Regions from separate parts of the Methylomonas sp. DH-1 genome, predicted to be linked through region 2. Evidence: predicted binding sites of a transcription regulator. Region 2 holds the regulator's gene; each other region holds the start of a gene.

Region 1 (6,636 bases), 2.4 Mb from region 2:
GATGTTGGAGATTTTTTTGTCGTACAACAATACGAAAGGATCGTCGAGTTCGACGCTCATGCTTTCTTGTTTGTTGATGAAATACGGAGACAGATAGCCGCGGTCGAATTGCATACCTTCGACGACGTCCAGCTCGTTGTTCAGACCGGTGCCTTCTTCGACGGTGATGACGCCTTCTTTACCGACTTTTTCCATCGCTTCGGCGATGATCGCACCGACCGATTCGTCGGAGTTAGCAGAGATGGTGCCTACTTGGGCGATGGCTTTGCTGTCGCTGCAGGGAATCGCTTGTTTTTCGATCGCAGCAACCACAGCCGTTACGGCGCTGTCGATACCGCGTTTCAGGTCCATCGGATTCATGCCGGCGGCAACTGATTTCAGGCCTTCGTTGACGATAGCTTGCGCCAGTACCGTTGCAGTGGTGGTACCGTCGCCGGCCACGTCGGAGGTTTTGGACGCGACTTCTTTAACCATTTGCGCGCCCATGTTTTCGAATTTGTCTTTCAATTCGATTTCTTTTGCAACAGACACACCGTCTTTGGTGATGGTCGGTGCGCCGAAACTTTTGTCCAGCACGGCATTGCGGCCTTTCGGACCCAGAGTGACCTTAACCGCGTTAGCCAGAATGTTGACACCGGCTACCATCAAAGCACGGGCGTCGCCACCGAATTTCACGTCTTTTGCTGCCATTTTTTAATTCCTAAATATTTAAAGAGATTGAAAAAGATAAATGAGGTTAATAGGGATTAGCCCAAAATGCCCATGATGTCTTCTTCGCGCATGACGATGTATTGCTCGCCATCGACTTTAACTTCGGTGCCGGAATATTTACCGAACAGTACTTTGTCACCGACTTTGACTGCCATAGGACGTACTTGGCCGTTGTCTAACGGTTTGCCTGAGCCCACCGCCAGCACTTCGCCTTCGCTCGGCTTTTCCGCGGCGGAACCGGGCAGCACGATACCGCCGGCGGTTTTGGTCTCTTCCTCAACGCGTTTTACGACTACACGGTCATGTAACGGACGAATTTTCATCAATGTCTCCTCGATTAATAAAGTTAAAGGTTAAAACTGAAAAGCGGTTTAAAAACCCTGGCGATCAGAGTCGAGCAACCCGGTTTTTGAACAACTTGCAATTTATTAGCACTCTCCAATAACGAGTGCTAATAATATCCGGGTTTTGCACTCTGTCAAGCTCTTTGGCATCATCTGCAGCTCACCTACCACCGTCTACGCTATGAACGACGAACAACTACTCCGCTACAGCCGCCAGATCATGCTGCCGCAAATCGACATTGCCGGCCAACAAAAGCTGATCGAGGCCAAAATCCTAATCGTCGGCGCCGGCGGCTTGGGTTCGCCGGCCTCGATGTATCTCGCCGCCGCCGGTGTCGGCAGCATTACGCTGTACGACGACGACCAGGTGGATCTGAGCAATTTGCAACGGCAGATCGCCCATGCCACCTCCGATATAGGGTTGGATAAAGTGATTTCAACCCGGCAGACGCTGGAAAAAATCAATCCGCAGGTAACAGTGGAGGCGCGCAAGCGGCGGCTAACCGGCGCAGAACTGTTGGAACAAGTCGAAATAGCCGACGTGGTGCTGGATTGCAGCGACAATTTCACCACCCGTTTCGCCATTAACCAAGCCTGCGTACAACAGCAGACGCCGCTGGTATCCGGGGCGGCGATCCGCTTCGAGGGCCAAATCAGCGTGTTCACGCCCGGCCGCAACCAAAGCCCATGCTACAACTGCCTTTACCAAAGCGACGGCGAAGAATTGCAAAATTGCGCCCGCAACGGTGTGGTCGCGCCGATTACCGGGATCGTCGGCAGCATGCAGGCGCTGGAGACCATTAAATTGATTACCGGGATCGGCGAACCCTTAACCGGACGATTATTAATGCTGGACGGTCTGGCCATGGAATGGCGAACGCTGCGCTTGAAGAAAAATCCGGCCTGCCCGACTTGCAGCGATATAGCCGGCAAACGAACATAAAAAAGCCGGGATAGTCCCGGCTTTTGCCGAACAGTAAGGCTGATCAACTTTTGCCAAGCTTGCCTTTGACCGTGTTGATCGCCTTAGCGACTGCGTTCAACACAGCCGATTCGCTGTCGCCGTGCGGCTCGATATCGCCGAACGGCTCGCCGTTTTTCATTGTATACATGTATATAAAATACCCCAACGGTGCAAACGCGAAGATGGCAATAACCAGCATCAACACCACCAATTCGATAACTCCGCCCATATCTACCTCCAACTATTTGTTTTTATTTTAATTTAGAATAAGGCCCCAAGCCTCGGTTACGGACTATAACCCTATAGCCAGCAAGGAACAAGCAGAAGATGACGATTGTCAACCCGAAGCGCATACCGGCCCGAATCGGCGCCGAAAAACCGCACACCTATCCTACCGCCACAACCGTTATTCTTAGACCATGAAGCAGAATCCGCAAACCCTTTGGCATAATCTGCCGCCGGAACAGTTACTGTCGCAGCTCGATGTGCAACTCGGCGCCGGCCTGTCCGGCCAAGCAGCCGAGTCCCGGCTGGCCGACACCGGCCCCAACCGCCTGACGCCGCCGCGCGGCAAAGGGCCTTTACGCTTACTGCTCGCTCAATTCCACCAACCGCTGATTTACATTCTGCTGTTTTCGGCCGCGACCACCGCATTCCTGGAAGAATGGGCCGACAGCAGCGTTATTTTCGGCGTGGTACTGGTTAACGCCATCATCGGCTTCGTCCAGGAAGCCAACGCTCTGAAAGCGATCAATGCGCTGGCGCAAACGCTGAACCTCAGCGCCAATGTGTTGCGCGACGGCCAGCGCCGGACCATCGCCGCCGCCGACTTGGTACCCGGAGATTTGGTTTATCTGCAATCCGGCGACAAGGTGCCGGCGGATTTGCGCTTACTGCAAACCCGAGAACTGAAAATAGACGAGGCCGCTTTAACCGGCGAGTCCGTGCCGGCCGAAAAACAGGCCCAAACCCTAGCCGCCGCGACCTTGTTGGCCGACCGCACTAATATGGCCTATTCGTCGACGTTGGTCAGTTACGGCAGCGCCTTGGCCGTTGTGGTCGGCACCGGCGACAACACCGAAATCGGCCGCATCAACCGTTTGATCGCAGCGGCCGAACCGCTGGAAACGCCGTTGACGCGAAAAATGAGCCAATTCAGCCAGCTGCTGCTGTGGGTCATCGTCGCCTGCGCGGCGCTGACATTTGCCGTCGGCGTCTGGCGCGGCGAAAGCGCGCTGGATATGTTCATGGCCTCGGTAGCCTTGGCCGTCGGCGCGATTCCGGAAGGCTTGCCCGCGGCGCTGACCATCACACTGGCCATCGGCGTTTCGCGCATGGCCAAGCGTAACGCCATCATCCGTAAACTGCCCGCCGTCGAAACCTTGGGCAGCACCACGGTCATTTGTTCCGACAAAACCGGCACGCTGACCCAAAACCAGATGACAGTGCAATTCGTCTATGCCGGGGGCGAACAGTTTGCTATCAGCGGCAGCGGCTATACGCCGGACGGCGAATTTCTCGCAGCCGGCCAACCGGTCGACCCGCACCAAAAACCCGCTCTGCTCGAATGCCTGAAAGCCGGCCTACTGTGCAACGACGCCCGCTTGATCGCCGACATCGATAGCTGGCGGATCGAAGGCGACCCGACCGAGGCGGCTTTGCTGGTCTCCGCCCATAAAGCCGGTTTACACCATGCCAGCGTCAGCAACGGCCACCCGAGATTGGACGCTATCCCGTTCGAATCGCAATACCAATATATGGCCACGCTGCACCACAACTTGGCATTGGACGAACGCCACGTCTACTTAAAAGGCTCGCTGGAAAGCTTGCTCGAACGTTGCGACAGCGCTTTTTCCGCCGACTTGCAACCGGTTCCGCTCGACAAGCGCCAATTGCAACGCCAGGCGGAAATACTTGCCGCACAAGGCTTGCGCGTCCTGGCCTTCGCCCGTACCGGCCACGGCGACAATGCCGTCGCCCATAGCGAAGTCAGCAGCGGCCTGACATTCCTCGGCCTGCAAGCGATGATAGACCCGCCGCGGCCGGAAGCGGCACGGGCGATAGCCGCCTGCTACCGGGCCGGCATCGCCGTGAAAATGATCACCGGCGACCACCCGGTCACGGCTTTGGCCATCGCCAAACAACTCGGCATGCGCCACAGCGAGAAGGCTATCACCGGCAGCGAGCTGGAAAATTACACCGAAACCGATTACCTGCAGCAGGTCGAACATTGCAGCGTTTACGCCCGCATCGCTCCCGAACAAAAACTGCTGCTGGTCCGCGCCTTACAAGCCAAAGGCCACGTCGTGGCGATGACCGGCGACGGCGTCAACGACGCGCCGGCCTTGCGCCAAGCCAACATCGGCGTGGCAATGGGCCAGGGCGGCACCGAAGTCGCCAAGGAAGCGGCGGCCATGGTGCTGACCGACGACCATTTCGCAACGATCGAGGCCGCCGTCGAAGAAGGCCGCGGCGTATTCGACAATCTGGTGAAGTTCATCGCCTGGACTCTGCCGACCAATCTGGGCGAGGGCCTGGTGATCACCGCGGCGGTATTTGCCAACGTGGCATTGCCAATCACACCGCTGCAGATTTTGTGGATCAACATGACCACGGCCGTGCTATTGGGATTGATGCTGGCGTTCGAACCCAAGGAGCCGGGCCTGATGCAACGCCAGCCGCGCAATCCGGAGCAACCGATCCTGACCAGGCACTTGCTGCTGCGGATCTGCCTGGTCGGCGTGCTGTTGCTGGCCGGCGCTTTCGGCTTGTTCGAATGGGAGCTGATGCACCAAGAAACCCTGGCCAAAGCCCGCACGGTATCGGTAAACGTGTTCGTCTTCGGCGAGCTGTTTTATCTGTTCAACTGCCGATCGCTACGTTATTCGATGTTTAAAGTCGGGGTGTTTTCCAATCCCTGGGTATTGGTCGGCGTCAGCGCCATGATCGCCCTGCAGATGTTGTTCACCTATTGGCCACCCATGCAGAATTTATTCGGCAGCGCGGCGATCGGCCAGGACGAATGGTTATTGATTTTGGCCGTGAGTCTGGTGATTTATGCCGTCGTCGGCTTGGAAAAATTATTGCTGCGCCGTTTCGGCCGCCGCGGCTGACGCCGCCTGCAACGCCGACAACACCAACGCCAGACTGCGTAACGACTCCTTAACTTCCGCGTCCGGAGCTTCGGTCTGGGCGCGGACGATGGCCCCGTCTATCGCAACGGCAGCGGCTTGCGCCAATCCGTCGCGACCGGGCATGTCGGCCAGCAACTCCCGCACCGCCATGACCATGTCCTGCTTGTGGCTATGGCAAATCGCCAAAACCTCCGGCAAGGTGCCACCCAATTCGGCAACGCTGTTGATAAACGCGCAACCGCGGTAAATCGGCTTACGAAACCATTCCTCCATTACCGCGACCAGCGGCAATAGCCCGCCGCCGGGAACGCCGCCGTGGCGCCGGATCGCGTCGACGAACCAATCCATCCAGATTCCGTGCCGATATTCCAGAAAAGCCCGAATCAAATCGTGCTTGCTCGGAAAGTGGCGATAGAAAGTGACCTTGGTCACGCCCGCCGCGGCGATGACTTTATCGACTCCGGTCGCGCGAATGCCCTCCCGGTAAAACAGGTCGTGCGCCGCCAGTAAAATCCGCTCCCGCGCGGGCAAATCGGAAACGGTTGTCGAGGATTCGAAGACCATAAGCCGATTGTAGACAACTCTGTCTACAATCGCTACGATAAACCCAGTAGACAATTCTGTCTACATAACCCTCTTCTTCCGGGAGCGCACTATGGATACCAAACCACCTCTTCCCCCGTTTACCGCCGAAACCGCCGCGCAAAAAGTGCGCATGGCCGAGGACGCCTGGAACAGCCGCGATCCGGACCGGGTGGTGCAGGTTTATACCGAAGACAGCCGCTGGCGCAACCGCGCCGAGTTTCCGCTAGGACGGCAACAGATCAAGGAGTTTTTGCAACGCAAATGGGCTAAGGAACTGGATTACCGCTTGATCAAGGAATTATGGGCGTTTACCGAAAACCGCATCGCGGTGCGTTTTGCTTACGAATGGCACGACGACGCCGGCAACTGGTTTCGCAGTTACGGTAACGAAAATTGGGAGTTTAACGAGTTCGGTTTGATGCAGCGCCGCTTTGCCAGCATCAACGATTTACCGATCAAAGACAGCGAGCGCCTGTTTCACTGGCCGCAGGGGCGCAGGCCGGACGACCACGCCGGTTTGACCGAATTGGGTTTGTAAGCGGCAAGGATATTCGCCCAAAACGGGGCGGCAAAATCCGCCCCAGACGATACCGACCATCCGATTCAGGCTGCAAACCGCGACGCTAAATTGTTTCGCCTGGTAGCGATCTTGATTGCGCCGGATGGATTGCCGCAATCAAACTACGATTTCGGCCCAGCCCAAGACAGCTTCGACCGGTTTGCCGTTTATATGGCGGCCGGGTAATAGCCGAGGTTCCGCTCGGCATCGGCCATGCCGCGGGCAAAATTTGCCGCCCAAACTCCGGCCGACAGTAAATCGGCATTCAGCCCCCCCATCGCAGCGCTACCCGCCTGAAACCAAGCTGGTGCAGCTTGACCGCTCACGCCGGCGGCGGAG
Region 2 (6,636 bases):
GCGTCGGCGGTGATGTAGGGCAGATTGATGTCGGTTTGCTCGGCTGACGACAATTCGATTTTGGCTTTCTCGGCTGATTCTTTCAGACGTTGCAAAGCCAAAGGATCGTTGTGCAAATCGATGCCGGTGTCTTTTTTGAACTCGCCGGCCAGGAAATCGATGATGCGTAAGTCGAAGTCTTCACCGCCCAAGAAGGTATCGCCGTTGGTGGCCAAAACTTCGAACTGGTGCTCGCCTTCGATTTCGGCGATTTCGATAATCGAAATATCGAAAGTACCGCCGCCTAGGTCATAAACCGCGATAGTGGTGTCGCCTTTAGGCTTGTCCATACCGAACGCCAGTGCAGCGGCGGTCGGTTCGTTGATGATGCGTTTGACATCCAAACCGGCAATACGCCCGGCGTCTTTAGTGGCTTGGCGCTGCGAGTCATTGAAGTAAGCCGGCACGGTGATGACCGCTTCGGTCACTTCTTCGCCCAGGAACGCTTCGGCGTCTTTTTTCAGTTTCATCAACACGCGGGAAGACACTTCCGGCGGCGCCATTTTTTTACCGTGGCATTCCACCCAAGCGTCGCCGTTGTTGGCTTCGATGATTTTGTAAGGCACCATTTTGATGTCTTTTTGCACCGCGTCTTCTTTGAAACGACGGCCGATCAAACGTTTGATCGCAAACAAGGTGTTTTCCGGATTGGTTACGGCTTGGCGCTTAGCGGATTGGCCGACCAATACTTCGTTATCGTTGGTAAAGGCGATGATGGAAGGCGTGGTACGGGCGCCCTCGCTGTTTTCGATGACCCGCGCGGTGCCGTTTTCCAGTACGGCTACGCAGGAGTTGGTGGTTCCTAAATCGATACCGATCATTTTGCCCATTGAAATTCTCCAGACTTGAATAAGTGGTAAGTTAAAAAGTTGTTAGCGATATGCGGTTGATCGTTTGATTTTCAAGCCTGCTCATCGATTTTTGCGCCGTCGGCCGGTTTGTCGGCAGCCTTCGCCACCACGACCATGGCCGGACGCAACAAACGGCCGTTCAGAATGTAACCTTTTTGAAATACGTTCAATACCGAATTCGGCTCGGCGGTTTCGCTGGGTTGCATAACCATGGCCTGGTGGAATTCCGGGTTGAACGGCTGGCCCAGCGGGTCGATGGTTTCGATGTTGAATTTGGCGAATACCGATTCGAATTGTTTGACTGTGAGCAAGCTGCCCTCGCGTAACTTGACCACTTCCGGGCTGTCGCCGGATGCGGCCTGAATCCCCAATTCCAGACTGTCCAGCACGCTGAGCAATTCCTTAGCGAATTTAGCCAAGCCGTATTTGCGCTCGTCGTCCAAATCCTTTTGTACCCGTTTTTTCAAATTCTCCATTTCGGCCTGAGTCCGCAAGGCTTTATCCAGATTAGCGGCCGCCTGTTGTTGGGCTTGTTCCAATTGCTGGCGCAAGGATTCGATGCTGACCGTTTCTTCCGCTGCCGGCTCTTCGCCGCCGGCTTCCGCCGCGGCCGGTTTGTTTTGCTCCAGTACTTCGGCGATCAGTTCGGCGTCCGTCTGCTGTTCGTGACTCGATTGCTGGTGACTCATAGTTTCTCCATGGTTCTAATTTTTTGAGTTGGGCTAACGATAAGGGCTTTTATTTCGGATTCAAGGCCGCGCCCAATAATTTTGCCGTGACGTCGACGAACGGAATCACCTTCTCGTAAGCCATCCGGGTCGGACCGATCACGCCCAGCACGCCGACGACTTCGTCGTTGACCGAGTAAGGCGCGGTTACCAGGCTGCAACGCTCGAACACGCTGTAGCCGGACTCTTCGCCGATAAAAATCTGGACGCCGTCGGCCTGCAGGCATTGGTCCAACAAATGGATCACGCCGCGTTTCTGGCTGAAGGCTTCGAATAACTGTTTGAGCCGGTCCATGTCCGACAGCTCGGAAAAACCCATCAAGTTGGTTTCGCCGCTTAACACATAGTCGTCGTTGGGCTGCTCGGCAAAGGCCAGTTGCGCCATGTTGACCGCATCGATCATGCCCTGGTTGACCGAATGCCTGTCTTTTTCCAGATCCTTGACCACCAATTCGCGAATTTTGGCCAAACTGCGGCCGGTAAAGACCGAGTTCAAATAATTGGCGGCCTGCTGCAACTCGGCCGGCGAAAATTGTTTTTCGGTATGGATGATCTTGTTATGCACTTCTTCGGTATCGGTGACGAAGATCACCAGCAGCCGGGTACTGGACATCGGCAAAAACTCGATGTGGCGCAGGGAGACGCTTTCGCGGCGCGGTAAGGTTACGACGCCGGCCATTTTGGTGACGTCGGACAGCAGCTTGGAGGCCTTGCCCAACAAATCGCTGGCCGTCTCGGTCTCGCTGAGCAAGCCGGCCTGCAACTGGTCCAGCTCGCTGGACGCCAACGGCCTGACCGTCAGCAGGCTATCGACGAACAAGCGGTAACCGCTGACTGTCGGCACTCGCCCGGCGGAGGTATGTGGCGAATGGATCAAGCCCATCTCTTCCAAATCCGCCATCACGTTGCGGATACTGGCCGGGCTTAGTTTCAAATTCGGATCCTTGGACAACAGGCGCGACCCGACCGGTTGGCCGTCTTGGATGTAACGCTCCACCAGGGTTTTGAGCAAATAAAGCGATCGTTCGTTTAAATCCTGTCCGCCAGCCACATTCGGTACCTTCGAAATTCGTTAGCACTCCACACTGCCGAGTGCCAACAGCAAAACTATCAGTTGCCCCAACCCTTGTCAATGTCGGGTAAACCTTAATCCGGGCCGGAAAAAACGGGGTTTGGCCTTATTACGCACCGGCTTGCCCACTACCGGCGGACAAACCGGCTCGGCTTATCTAAACTTAAAGCTCCTAGCAACCCGACCATTGTGACCGATGCTCACCACCCCGAAACGCGAAACCCGCGATTTTTTGCGCGCTGCGCGACAGACTTCCCCGTACGGGGCAAAGTCTGCCTGAGGTTCCGGGCATGAACGGCAACAAACACATCCTGTTCGTCGACGACACCGAGCACGTGATCAGCGGCATCAAACGCCAACTGCGCCCTTACCGCGGGCAATGGCATCTGCACTTCGCCACCTCCGGCAAACAAGCCCTGGAGCTGATGCAGCGCCAACCCATCGATTTGATCGTTTGCGACATGATGATGCCGGAAATGCGCGGCGACGAATTATTGGCCAAGGTCGCCGCGGCCTACCCCGGCACGGTCCGCATGATCCTCAGCGGCTATGCCGACGAAACCAGCTTGCGCCTCGGCCTGGAAGTGGCGCATCAATATTTGGCCAAGCCTTGCAGCGCGGAAATCTTGCGGGAAACGATCTGCCAAATCTTCAAAATCCAGGCTTGCGTCAATAATCCGCGTATCGCCGCGGAAGTTGGCGAGGCCAGCCAATTGCCGAGCCTGCCGAAAATTTACCACGAGCTGAACGCCGCGATCGGCGACGAACGCGCCACCAGCACCCAAATCGCCGATATCTTCGCCAAAGACATGGTGCTTTCCGCCAAACTGCTGCATTTGGTCAATTCGCCTTATTTCGGCTTGCAGCGAACCGTGTCGAATCTGACCGACGCGATTAATCTGATCGGCCTGAAAAAACTCAATAGCCTAGTGTTATCGGTACACGTCAAAACCGCCTTTCCGGTCAACGATCCGGCTGTGGAACGGTACATGGAGTATCTATGGCAGGACGCCGCCCGGGTGGCCGAACTGGCGCGGCTGATTGCGTTATCGGAACGGCAAAGCGAAGACAGGCCTGACCAGGCTTATTTGGGCGGCCTGTTGCACAATATGGGTTTGCTGATTTTTATGTCGCGCTGCGGCGATAAACTGAAAATCCTGGTGGAACAAGCCATAAACAGCGATAAGCCGCTGGCGGAACTGGAGTTGTCCATCTTCGGCTTTACCCGCGCGGAAGCTGCCGCTTACGTGCTAAGTTTATGGAAAATACCGCCGCGTATCATCGAATCGATTTTGCTGCAAAACACGCCGAGCGATTCCGAATACGACGGCGTCAACGCACTGACCGCAGTACACGTAGCATCATGCTTGCTCAACCCTGCGGTGGCGCCCGGTTACGGCCGTTTGTTCGACATGGCGCTGGACCAAACCTATTTGCAGCGAATAGGCAAGCTGGACCGTATCAGCGAGTGGCGGACACTGGCCGAGAAGGTCACGGCAAGTTTCGCGAAAAAAATAGGAGGCTGAGATGGCGGATACGCCGCAAGACAAAATTCTGTGCGTAGATGACGAGCAAAATATATTGGACATGTTCAAACGCACACTGGGCCGCCAGTTCGCATTGTTTACCGCAAGTTCCGCCGCAGAGGCGCTGCGCATCTTGCAGCAGGAGCGCGACATCGCTGTGATCATGTCCGATTACAGCATGCCCGGCACTAACGGCTTGGAGTTCCTGCAGCGCGCCGGCGAGATATCGCCCGACAGCGTGCAAATTGTGCTGACCGGCAACATCGAGTTGGACGTCGCCATCAAAGCGATTAACGAAGCCCACATCTTTCGTTACTTGCCCAAACCTTGCCCGATGGAGGTCACCAAAAAAATCATTGCCGACGCGCTGGCGCAATACCGGCTGGTGGTCGCCAAGCGCCAATTAAGCGAACAACTGGAACAGAAAAACCTGGAATTGCTGCAACGTAACGCCGAACTGGCCGAAAAACAGGCGCTCCTGGAACACGAGCTGGAGACCGCCAAAATCGTTTGCAGCAAATTCGGCAAATACGGTTACCAAGTGCCGGACGGCCTGGACTTTTTCATCTCGGCCAAGGAGGCGGTGGGCGGCGACTTCATCCTGAACGCCGTCAGCCGCGACGGCCGGGCGTTTTATCTGATGATGGGCGATTTGACCGGCCACGGTTTGCAGTCGGCGCTGGGCGGATTATTGGTCACCGAAATTTTCGACGAACAATGTCCGGACCGTCCGCCCCTGCACGAGTTGGCCTCTATCATTAACCGGAAAATGTGCCGTAAATTACCGACCGGTTTGTTTTGTGCGGCCGCGCTGATGGCGTTGGATTTGGCCGAAGGCCGTTTGCAGGTCTGGAACGGCGGTATGCCGGATATATACTTTTTGGACAAGCAGGGCAGCATCGCCGATAAAGTACACTCGGCAAATCTGCCGCTCGGCATTGCCGCCGACGCCGGCCTGATCGGCACCATCGCCGACTACGACATCGGCGACATCGAGTCGGTGTTTCTCTACAGCGACGGCGTTACCGACCAAATCGGCGCCGATCTCGGCTTGTTCGGGGCGGAGGCTTTACAGCGCGCGCTGACGGCCGCTCCTACTGCAGCAAGGCGTATCGACCGGGTGGTGGCGCAGTTGCGCATCCACCAGCAGCAACAGCCGCAAACGGACGACATCTCGATGGCCGAAGTCAATTTACCGCTTATTTGCCAGACTCTGACGATCCGATGAACGCAAGCGCCGGTTTTTTACCTAAAGCAGCGCAGTCGGGCTCCACTGCCGCGCTGCGCCACGCCGGAGCCTGAACATGTTTGTCGAAGCCGAAGACCATTCCAAAATACTGGCAGTCGACCCGAATCCCGCCTTGCGCAACCGGCTCGACGCGATGTTCAACGGCAGCGCCCGAGCATCGTTGGAATTCGCTGCTGAAAATCTGAGTTATCAGTTTCTAGGCTGCTCCAGCGCGGCTGAAGCAACTGCCGCCGTTCGTAGCGGCATCGAGTCCGGACAAGTGTTCCAGCTGGCATTGGTCGAAAACAGCCTGCCGGACGCCCAAGGCTTGGATCTGATCCGCAGCCTGTGGCAAGCCGATGCCGACCTGCATGTCGTATTATGTTGTGCCAGCCAGGAGCTGAGTTGGGAACAAATTGCCGCGAAATTGGGCGAAAGCGACCAGTTGTTGATCTTGGAAAAACCGTTCAGCGATCTGGAACTGCGCCAGATAATCCACGCCGCGTTGGGCAAATGGCAGTCGCACAATGTGATGCGCTATATGGAGCAACAAATCGAGCTGCGCACCCAGGCCATCGAACAAGCCAACAAAAACCTGCTGCAAGCCGAAAAACTGGCCGCGGTCGGCCAGCTTGCCGCCGGTATCGCCCACGAAATTAACACGCCGGCGCAATACGTCGGCGACAATCTGCAAGCCATCGGCGATTTCTTCGCCAGCGTTACCCGCCTGCTGGAACAGTACCGCAAATTACTCGCGGCACAGGGCGAGCATCGGCAATTGATCGATCAATTGGAACAACAGGCCGATCTGGCATTTATCCTGGAAGACGCGCCGCTAGCCATCGCCCAATCGTTGGAAGGCATTTCTCAAATCGTCCGTATCGTGCAAGCCATGAAAGGGTTCTCGCATAGCGGACAAAGCAATGCCGGCTGGGTCAACGTGAATCTGGCGCTGGAGAATACGTTGCTGATTGCCCGCAACAGCTACAAATATGTGGCAGAAGTCGAAACCGATTTCGGCGACGTGCCGGCTATCGAATGCTTCCCGGGAGAATTGGCCCAGGTATTTTTGAACATCATCGTCAACGCCGCGCAAGCGATCGAGGACGGCAAAAAAGGCGGCGGTAAAATCGTGATCCGCACCGCGGCGGTCGGCGATTGCGTCGAAATCCGGATTGCCGACAACGGGCCG
Region 3 (6,636 bases), 390 kb from region 2:
ATCTGCTGGCCTTGGGCGAAATGATCGCCGGCCTGACGATTAAAGACAAAATTCCGCAAATTGAAGTGGCGATCGGCGATAACGAATGCGTATTGGCGGTCCGGGTACTGGAACCCCCGACCGAGGCGGACAAGCAGCGCTTGCGCGAATACGCCGCCAAGTTGGGCGTGACGATTTGCCTGCAACCGAAAGGGCCGGACAGCATCGTGCCGTTGGACGGTGCCGCCGAGGTTGTTCCGAGCTATTCGTTGGTCGAGCAGGGCGTCAAATTCAATTTTCGTCCGGCGATGTTTACCCAGGTCAACTACGAAATTAACCAAAAAATGGTGACGCGCGCGCTGGCCGCACTGGAGTTAAACCGCGACGACCGGGTGTTGGATCTATTCTGCGGCTTGGGAAATTTTACCCTGCCGCTGGCGACCCTCGCCGGCCACGTGGTCGGGGTGGAGGGCGATTTGCCGTTGGTTAATCACGCCCGGGAAAACGCCCGACTGAACAATCTGCAAAACGTGGAATTTCACGCCGCCGATTTGAGCAAAGACGTTAAGGATCAGCCTTGGAGCAAGCAGAAGTTCACCAAGGTTTTGCTCGATCCCTCCCGCGCCGGCGCTGCAGAGGTGTTGCACAATTTCAAGCACTGGCAGCCGGAACGTATCGTCTACGTGTCCTGCAATCCGTCGACGCTGGCTCGAGATGCCGGTATTTTGGTCAACGAACTTGGCTACAAACTGGTCAAGGCCGGCGTGATGGACATGTTTCCGCAGACCGCTCACGTCGAATCGATTGCGTTGTTCGTGAAATGACGGATTCGACCGGCGCATCCGGCTTGGGCCGGAACCAGGGTAACGTTCCGGGCGGAGGGCATGCGCCGGAGGTGTGTTTGATCGACGTCTCGATTGCCGAACAGCGCTTGCGTTTGGTGCAAGCCGGCGAGCTGGTTGCCGATTATCCGGTATCGACGGCCAAAAACGGTCCCGGCGAAAGAAAGGGCAGTTACTGTACGCCGACCGGCTGGCACCGGATTCGCGCCAAAATCGGCACCGGTTTGCCGATCAACAGCGTGTTCAAGGCCCGGCGTCCAACCGGCGAGATTTACAGTTCGGATTTGTCGAGACAATATCCGCAGCGCGATTGGATCTTGAGTCGGATTCTGTGGCTGGGTGGTTTGGAGCCGGGCAAGAACCGTTACGGCGAGGTCGATACCACCTGGCGCTATATTTATATCCACGGCACGCCGGACGAATTGATGAACGGACAACCCGAGTCGCATGGTTGCATCCGGATGGCCAACGCCGACGTGATCGCCTTATTCGATGCGGTGCCGGTCGGTTGCCGGGTTTTCATTCAAGGTTAATCGATGCGCAAACCGCAGTGGATAGAACACTGGCTGCATCTAAGCTCTCTCCGCGTTCGGCCGAATTTACACTTGTCTTCTAACCAATGAATCGCATCATTTTGGGCGTCGAATACGACGGCAGCGCCTACGCCGGTTGGCAATGGCAGCAAGGCAAGCGCACCGTACAAGGCGAATTGGAGCGGGCGTTGAGCAAGATCGCTTGCGCACCGATCAACGTGTTGTGCGCCGGCCGCACCGATGCCGGTGTGCACGCACTGGAGCAGGTCGTGCATTTCGACAGTCCGGTACAGCGCGATCTGCGCGGCTGGCTGATGGGGGGCAACAGTCATTTGCCGGACGATATTCGGATTACTTGGGCGCAGCCAGCGGTTGCCGACTTTCACGCCAGATACAGCGCCATTGCGCGCGCTTACCGTTATGTGATTCTAAATCGGCCGACAAAATCGGCCTTGCTGCGCAACCAAGCGACCTGGTGCTATCTGCCGCTGGACGAGCGGAATATGCACCGGGCTGCGCAGCATTTGCTGGGCGAGCACGACTTTTCTTCATTTCGCGCCCAAAGCTGCCAATCGGTCAGTCCGAACCGATTAATGTATTTCATCGACGTTTACCGCGACGAAGAGAAAGTCGTGATCGATTTATGCGCCAATGCTTTTTTGCATCACATGGTGCGCAATATCGCCGGCGTATTGATCGAAATCGGTAGCGGCAAACAGCCAGAGGAGTGGACGGCGGAATTGTTAACTGCCAGGGACCGCACTCGGGCGGCAATGACGGCGCCGCCACATGGCCTGCATCTGGCCGCGGTGTATTATCCTGACCGATACGGTATCGCCAAACATCCGCTGTTCGACAAGTTGCCGGCGGATGCCAAGCGATTTGATTGAAGCGAACGCTTTGGCGAGCGCTTGCTGGATGAGGCAATTCGTTTTTCACGAAACTGTTGACAGGTATGCTAGTGGTCTATACAATGGCGACTTCACTTGACTCAGCCGAGGTGGTGAAATTGGTAGACGCGCTAGCTTCAGGTGCTAGTGGGGGTAACCCCGTGGAGGTTCAAGTCCTCTCCTCGGCACCATTTATTTTTCACAAGTAAATGGTCTTTTTTCTGCAAAGTTCTTATCCTTTTATCTATATGGCTTACCCTTGTCAGGGTATTGACCATTCTGAGTTCACCAGCAAATAAATTTTGGATTTTCGCTTTCGCCATGGCTCATAGCGTTTGTCGGCCTATGTCTGTCAAATTGGCTCGACCGCTGTTCGGAATCTATTGGGAGCGGATTGGACGTGCGGATTATTTCAATTCGGCGAGTAGTTGCCCTGTCATCCGGGTAGCTTGGTTTAGGTAGCTGGAGCCGAACAGATTTAGATGATTCAGTATGTGGTAAAGGTTGTATAAGGTCTTACGGACTGGGTAACCCGCATCCAGCCGGTAGTGCGCTTGGTAGCCCGCATAAAATTCCCGGCCGAAACCGCCGAACAATTCGGTCATGGCGATGTCCGCTTCGCGGTCGCCGTAGTAGCTGGCCGGATCGAACATCACCGGCTTTCCCTGGCTATCGGCCGCAGCGTTGCCGCCCCATAAATCGCCATGCAACATGGAAGGGTGGGGCCGATAGTCGCCGAACAGACCGTCCAGGCGATCTAATAATTGTTCGCCCTGGTTTTGCAAAGCGCCGCAATAGCCGTTCTCGGCGGCAAATTGCAATTGTTTGCCTAGACGCTGGTCGCGCCAAAACTCCACCCAATCACGATAACGCGGATTGTATTGCGGGGTTGAGCCTATGGTGTTGTCAATTTTCCAACCGAAATAAGCTTGCGGTTGGCGGTGCATGCAGGCAAGTTGTTCGCCGAATAGCGCGGCGGCATCGGAGGACAAGGAGCGCAGCTCGATGTGCTCCAAAACCAAATAAGCGTAATGCTGATGCTGGCCGTGGCAGACCACATTCGGGATGCGAATTGCGCCGATGGCGGCGAATTCGGTTAAGCCGGCTGCTTCGGCGGCAAACATGTCGGCCAATTCCGCTCGGTTAACTTTGATAAACCAGTCGATACCCTGGCTCTGCAGTCGGTAAGCGGAATTGATGTCGCCGCCGCCGAGACTCGTCAGGCGAGATTGTTTCAGCGTATGGCCGGTGGTTTGCGCCAGATGTTGAATTAAACCTTGCAACCGGTCCGGCATCGGCAATTCCTTATTTTCCCCAGCTATCGCGTAATGTAACGGTGCGGTTGAAAACCAGCTTTTCGGGTTGGCTATCGACGTAATCTGGATAAAAATAGCCGGTACGTTCGAATTGGTAGCGCGTGTCCGGTAGCGGATTGGCCAAGCTGGCTTCCAGCCGGCAGTCGCTGAGAATTTCCAGCGAGTTGGGATTGATGCCGTCCAGGAAATTATCCAACGTGTCCGGATTGGGATGGCTAAACAGGCGGTCGTATAACCGCAGTTCTGCCGGGATGGAGTGTGCCTCGGATACCCAATGGATCACGCCTTTGACTTTCCGGCCTTCCGGGTTTTTGCCCAAGGTTGCCGGGTCGTAGCTGCAGACCAGTTCGACAACGTTGCCGGAACTGCCTTTGATTACCTCGTCGCATTTGATCACATAGGAGCCGCGCAAGCGGACTTCGCCGCCCGGTACCAGGCGTTTAAAGTCTTTGGGCGGGTTTTCCATGAAGTCGTCTTGTTCGATCAAAATGACTTTGCCGAATGGTACTTCGCGGCTACCCATTTCCGGTTTTTGCGGATGGTTGGCAATCTGATAGGTTTCGGTTTTGCCGTCTTCCCAATTGCTGATGGTGACTTTCAGTGGCCTCAACACCGCCATGGCGCGCGGTGCTCGTTCGTTCAAGTCTTCGCGGATACAGTTTTCCAGTACGCCCATTTCGATCCAGGAATCGTTTTTGGTTACGCCGATCCGTTCGCAGAAATCCCGAATCGCTTCCGGAGTGAAGCCGGCGCGGCGCAGGCCGGAAATGGTCGGCATCCGCGGATCGTCCCAGCCGGAAACGTGTTTTTCGGTAACCAATTGCAGCAGTTTGCGCTTGCTGACAATGGTGTATTCCAATTGCAGGCGGGCAAATTCGATTTGCTGCGGGTGGCTGGGCGTGTTCAATTTGTCCAACACCCAGTCGTACAGCGGCCGATGGTCCTCGAATTCCAGCGTGCAGATCGAATGAGTGATGCCTTCCAGCATGTCCGATAAGCAATGGGTGTAGTCGTACATCGGATAGATGCACCAAGCGTCGCCGGTGCGGTGGTGGTGAACCCGGCGGATGCGGTAAATCACCGGGTCGCGCATATTAATGTTAGGCGATGCCATGTCGATTTTGGCGCGCAAGACATATTGGCCATCGGCGAATTCGCCGGCGCGCATGCGCTGGAACAAATCCAGATTTTCATCGACGCTACGGTTCCGGTCCCGGCTTTCTTTGCCGGGCTGGGTTAGCGTGCCGCGGTCCTGGCGCATTTGTTCCGCGCTTGAGCTGTCTACGTAAGCGTCGCCTTGTTTGATCAATTGCACCGCATAGTCGTAGAGCTGTTCGAAATAATCCGAGGCGTGAAATTTGCCGGCCCATTTGAAGCCCAGCCAAGCGACATCGCGCTCGATCGATTCCATATATTCGATACTTTCCTTTTCCGGATTGGTATCGTCGAAGCGCAGGTTGCAGGTTCCGTTGTTTTCCAAAGCCAGCGTGAAATTCAGACAGATCGATTTGGCATGGCCGATATGCAAATAGCCGTTGGGTTCAGGGGGGAAGCGGGTGGCAACCTTGCCGTTGTTTTTGTTGGACGCCAAATCGGCGGCAATAATATGGCGAATGAAATTAGGCGCGGCGGTGCTGTTATCGTTGGCGGACATGTTCGGTTAGGGGCTGAAGTTTTAGATTTTTTGCGAGAACGCCGGTAAAGCGGGCGGCCTTCCATTTTAACGAGTTTGCTGCGAACCCGTAAAGGCGGATGAAAGCCGGGATAAAAGGCGGAAAAGCGGCTTAATTGTTTGATCTGCAATGAACTTGTTAAATTATTAGCACTCTTGGGTAACGAGTGCTAGAATTCAGCCATGTCTAATTTTTCAGAAGAGTCGAGGGTGATATGAGTAACAGCTTGGCTTTACCTATCAATTTATCGGTTGGGACGTTTGATTCATATTTAAGTTTGATTGCGCAGATGCCCAAGCTCAGCGCCGAGCAGGAACAGGATCTCGCGTTGCGTTACCGCGATCGCGGCGATTTGGAAGCCGCCCGCGAGCTGGTGATGTCCAACTTGCGATTTGTCGTGCACGTGGCGCGAGGATATTCGGGATACGGTTTACCGATGGCGGATATCGTTCAGGAAGGGAATATCGGATTGATGAAGGCAGTCAAAAGATTCGACCCCGATATGGGTGTGCGCTTGGTGTCGTTCGCGGTGCATTGGATTAAAGCCGAAATCCACGAATTCGTAATCCGTAACTGGCGTATCGTCAAGGTGGCGACAACCAAAGCGCAACGTAAGTTGTTTTTCAATTTACGTAAATTCAAAAAAGAACTGAGCTATCTGACGCGGGAAGACGCCGAAGCGATTGCCCAAAATCTGGATGTAGACGTCAAAACCGTCTATGAGATGGAGCGGCGTTTGGATGGGCGAGACGTGGGATTGGAGCCTACCGGCGACGACGGCGAGGACCAGGTTCAGGCGCCGATTGCATACCTTGAGCAACACGGCGCGGATCCGGCTTTAATGCTCGAAGCTAGCGATTGGGAAGGCCGCAAGGAAGCGTTGTTGATGGATGCAATGGCCGGATTGGACGAAAGGAGCCGGGATATCTTGTCCAGCCGCTGGTTGGTCGAAGAAAAAGCGACTTTGCACGAACTTGCCGACCGTTACCAGGTCTCCGCTGAGCGCATCCGCCAGCTTGAACAAAATGCGATGAAGAAGCTCAGAGCCGCAGTGACGCTTGAGGCATGATAAAAAAACCATTTGCTATTGCTGAAAATTTCAGTATAATGACAACTTCTTTGCCGGGGTGGTGAAACTGGTAGACGCGCCGGATTCAAAATCCGGTTCCCGCGAGGGAGTGTCGGTTCGATTCCGACCCTCGGTACCACCTACTCTTCCAGAGTAGACCAAAGAAATCCAAGAACCCGCAAGCTACATGGCTTAGCGGGTTTTTTATTGTCCAAAGAAGACCAACGAAATGCAGTAACAACTTGCATTTTTTGCAGTAACTTTTACAGTAACTCAAAAGTCAGTAACAAAAGTTACTGCTTTTCTGCTGCAAAGTTACTGTAAAAATCGGGGG

What was found. The regulator HrcA, encoded in region 2, represses chaperone genes, less so after heat shock. The targets are predictions, from matches to a motif close to TNTTAGCACTCNNNNNNNNNGAGTGCTAANA.
Region 1: a site for HrcA is predicted at 1,138-1,168, ahead of groES (co-chaperone GroES). Genes of this name have one in related genera too.
Region 3: a site for HrcA is predicted at 5,378-5,408, ahead of rpoH (RNA polymerase sigma factor RpoH). Genes of this name have one in related genera too.

The regions. Positions count from the first base shown of each region.
Region 1 covers NZ_CP143089.1:760,839-767,474, reverse strand. Annotated here, with positions in the region: gene groL (chaperonin GroEL) at 1-690, opposite strand, end outside; gene groES (co-chaperone GroES) at 747-1,034, opposite strand; gene VXJ35_RS03610 (molybdopterin-synthase adenylyltransferase MoeB) at 1,237-1,998, shown strand; gene VXJ35_RS03605 (hypothetical protein) at 2,042-2,248, opposite strand; gene VXJ35_RS03600 (cation-transporting P-type ATPase) at 2,439-5,132, shown strand; gene VXJ35_RS03595 (TetR/AcrR family transcriptional regulator) at 5,100-5,717, opposite strand; gene VXJ35_RS03590 (nuclear transport factor 2 family protein) at 5,809-6,276, shown strand.
Region 2 covers NZ_CP143089.1:3,299,585-3,306,220, forward strand. Annotated here, with positions in the region: gene dnaK (molecular chaperone DnaK) at 1-869, opposite strand, end outside; gene grpE (nucleotide exchange factor GrpE) at 941-1,579, opposite strand; gene hrcA (heat-inducible transcriptional repressor HrcA) at 1,629-2,669, opposite strand; gene VXJ35_RS14980 (response regulator) at 2,981-4,216, shown strand; gene VXJ35_RS14985 (SpoIIE family protein phosphatase) at 4,218-5,444, shown strand; gene VXJ35_RS14990 (ATP-binding protein) at 5,521-6,636, shown strand, end outside.
Region 3 covers NZ_CP143089.1:2,907,880-2,914,515, reverse strand. Annotated here, with positions in the region: gene rlmD (23S rRNA (uracil(1939)-C(5))-methyltransferase RlmD) at 1-803, shown strand, start outside; gene VXJ35_RS13345 (L,D-transpeptidase) at 800-1,354, shown strand; gene truA (tRNA pseudouridine(38-40) synthase TruA) at 1,441-2,244, shown strand; tRNA gene VXJ35_RS13335 (tRNA-Leu) at 2,349-2,435, shown strand; gene VXJ35_RS13330 (fructosamine kinase family protein) at 2,652-3,539, opposite strand; gene VXJ35_RS13325 (glutamine--tRNA ligase/YqeY domain fusion protein) at 3,550-5,214, opposite strand; gene rpoH (RNA polymerase sigma factor RpoH) at 5,448-6,302, shown strand; tRNA gene VXJ35_RS13315 (tRNA-Leu) at 6,355-6,441, shown strand.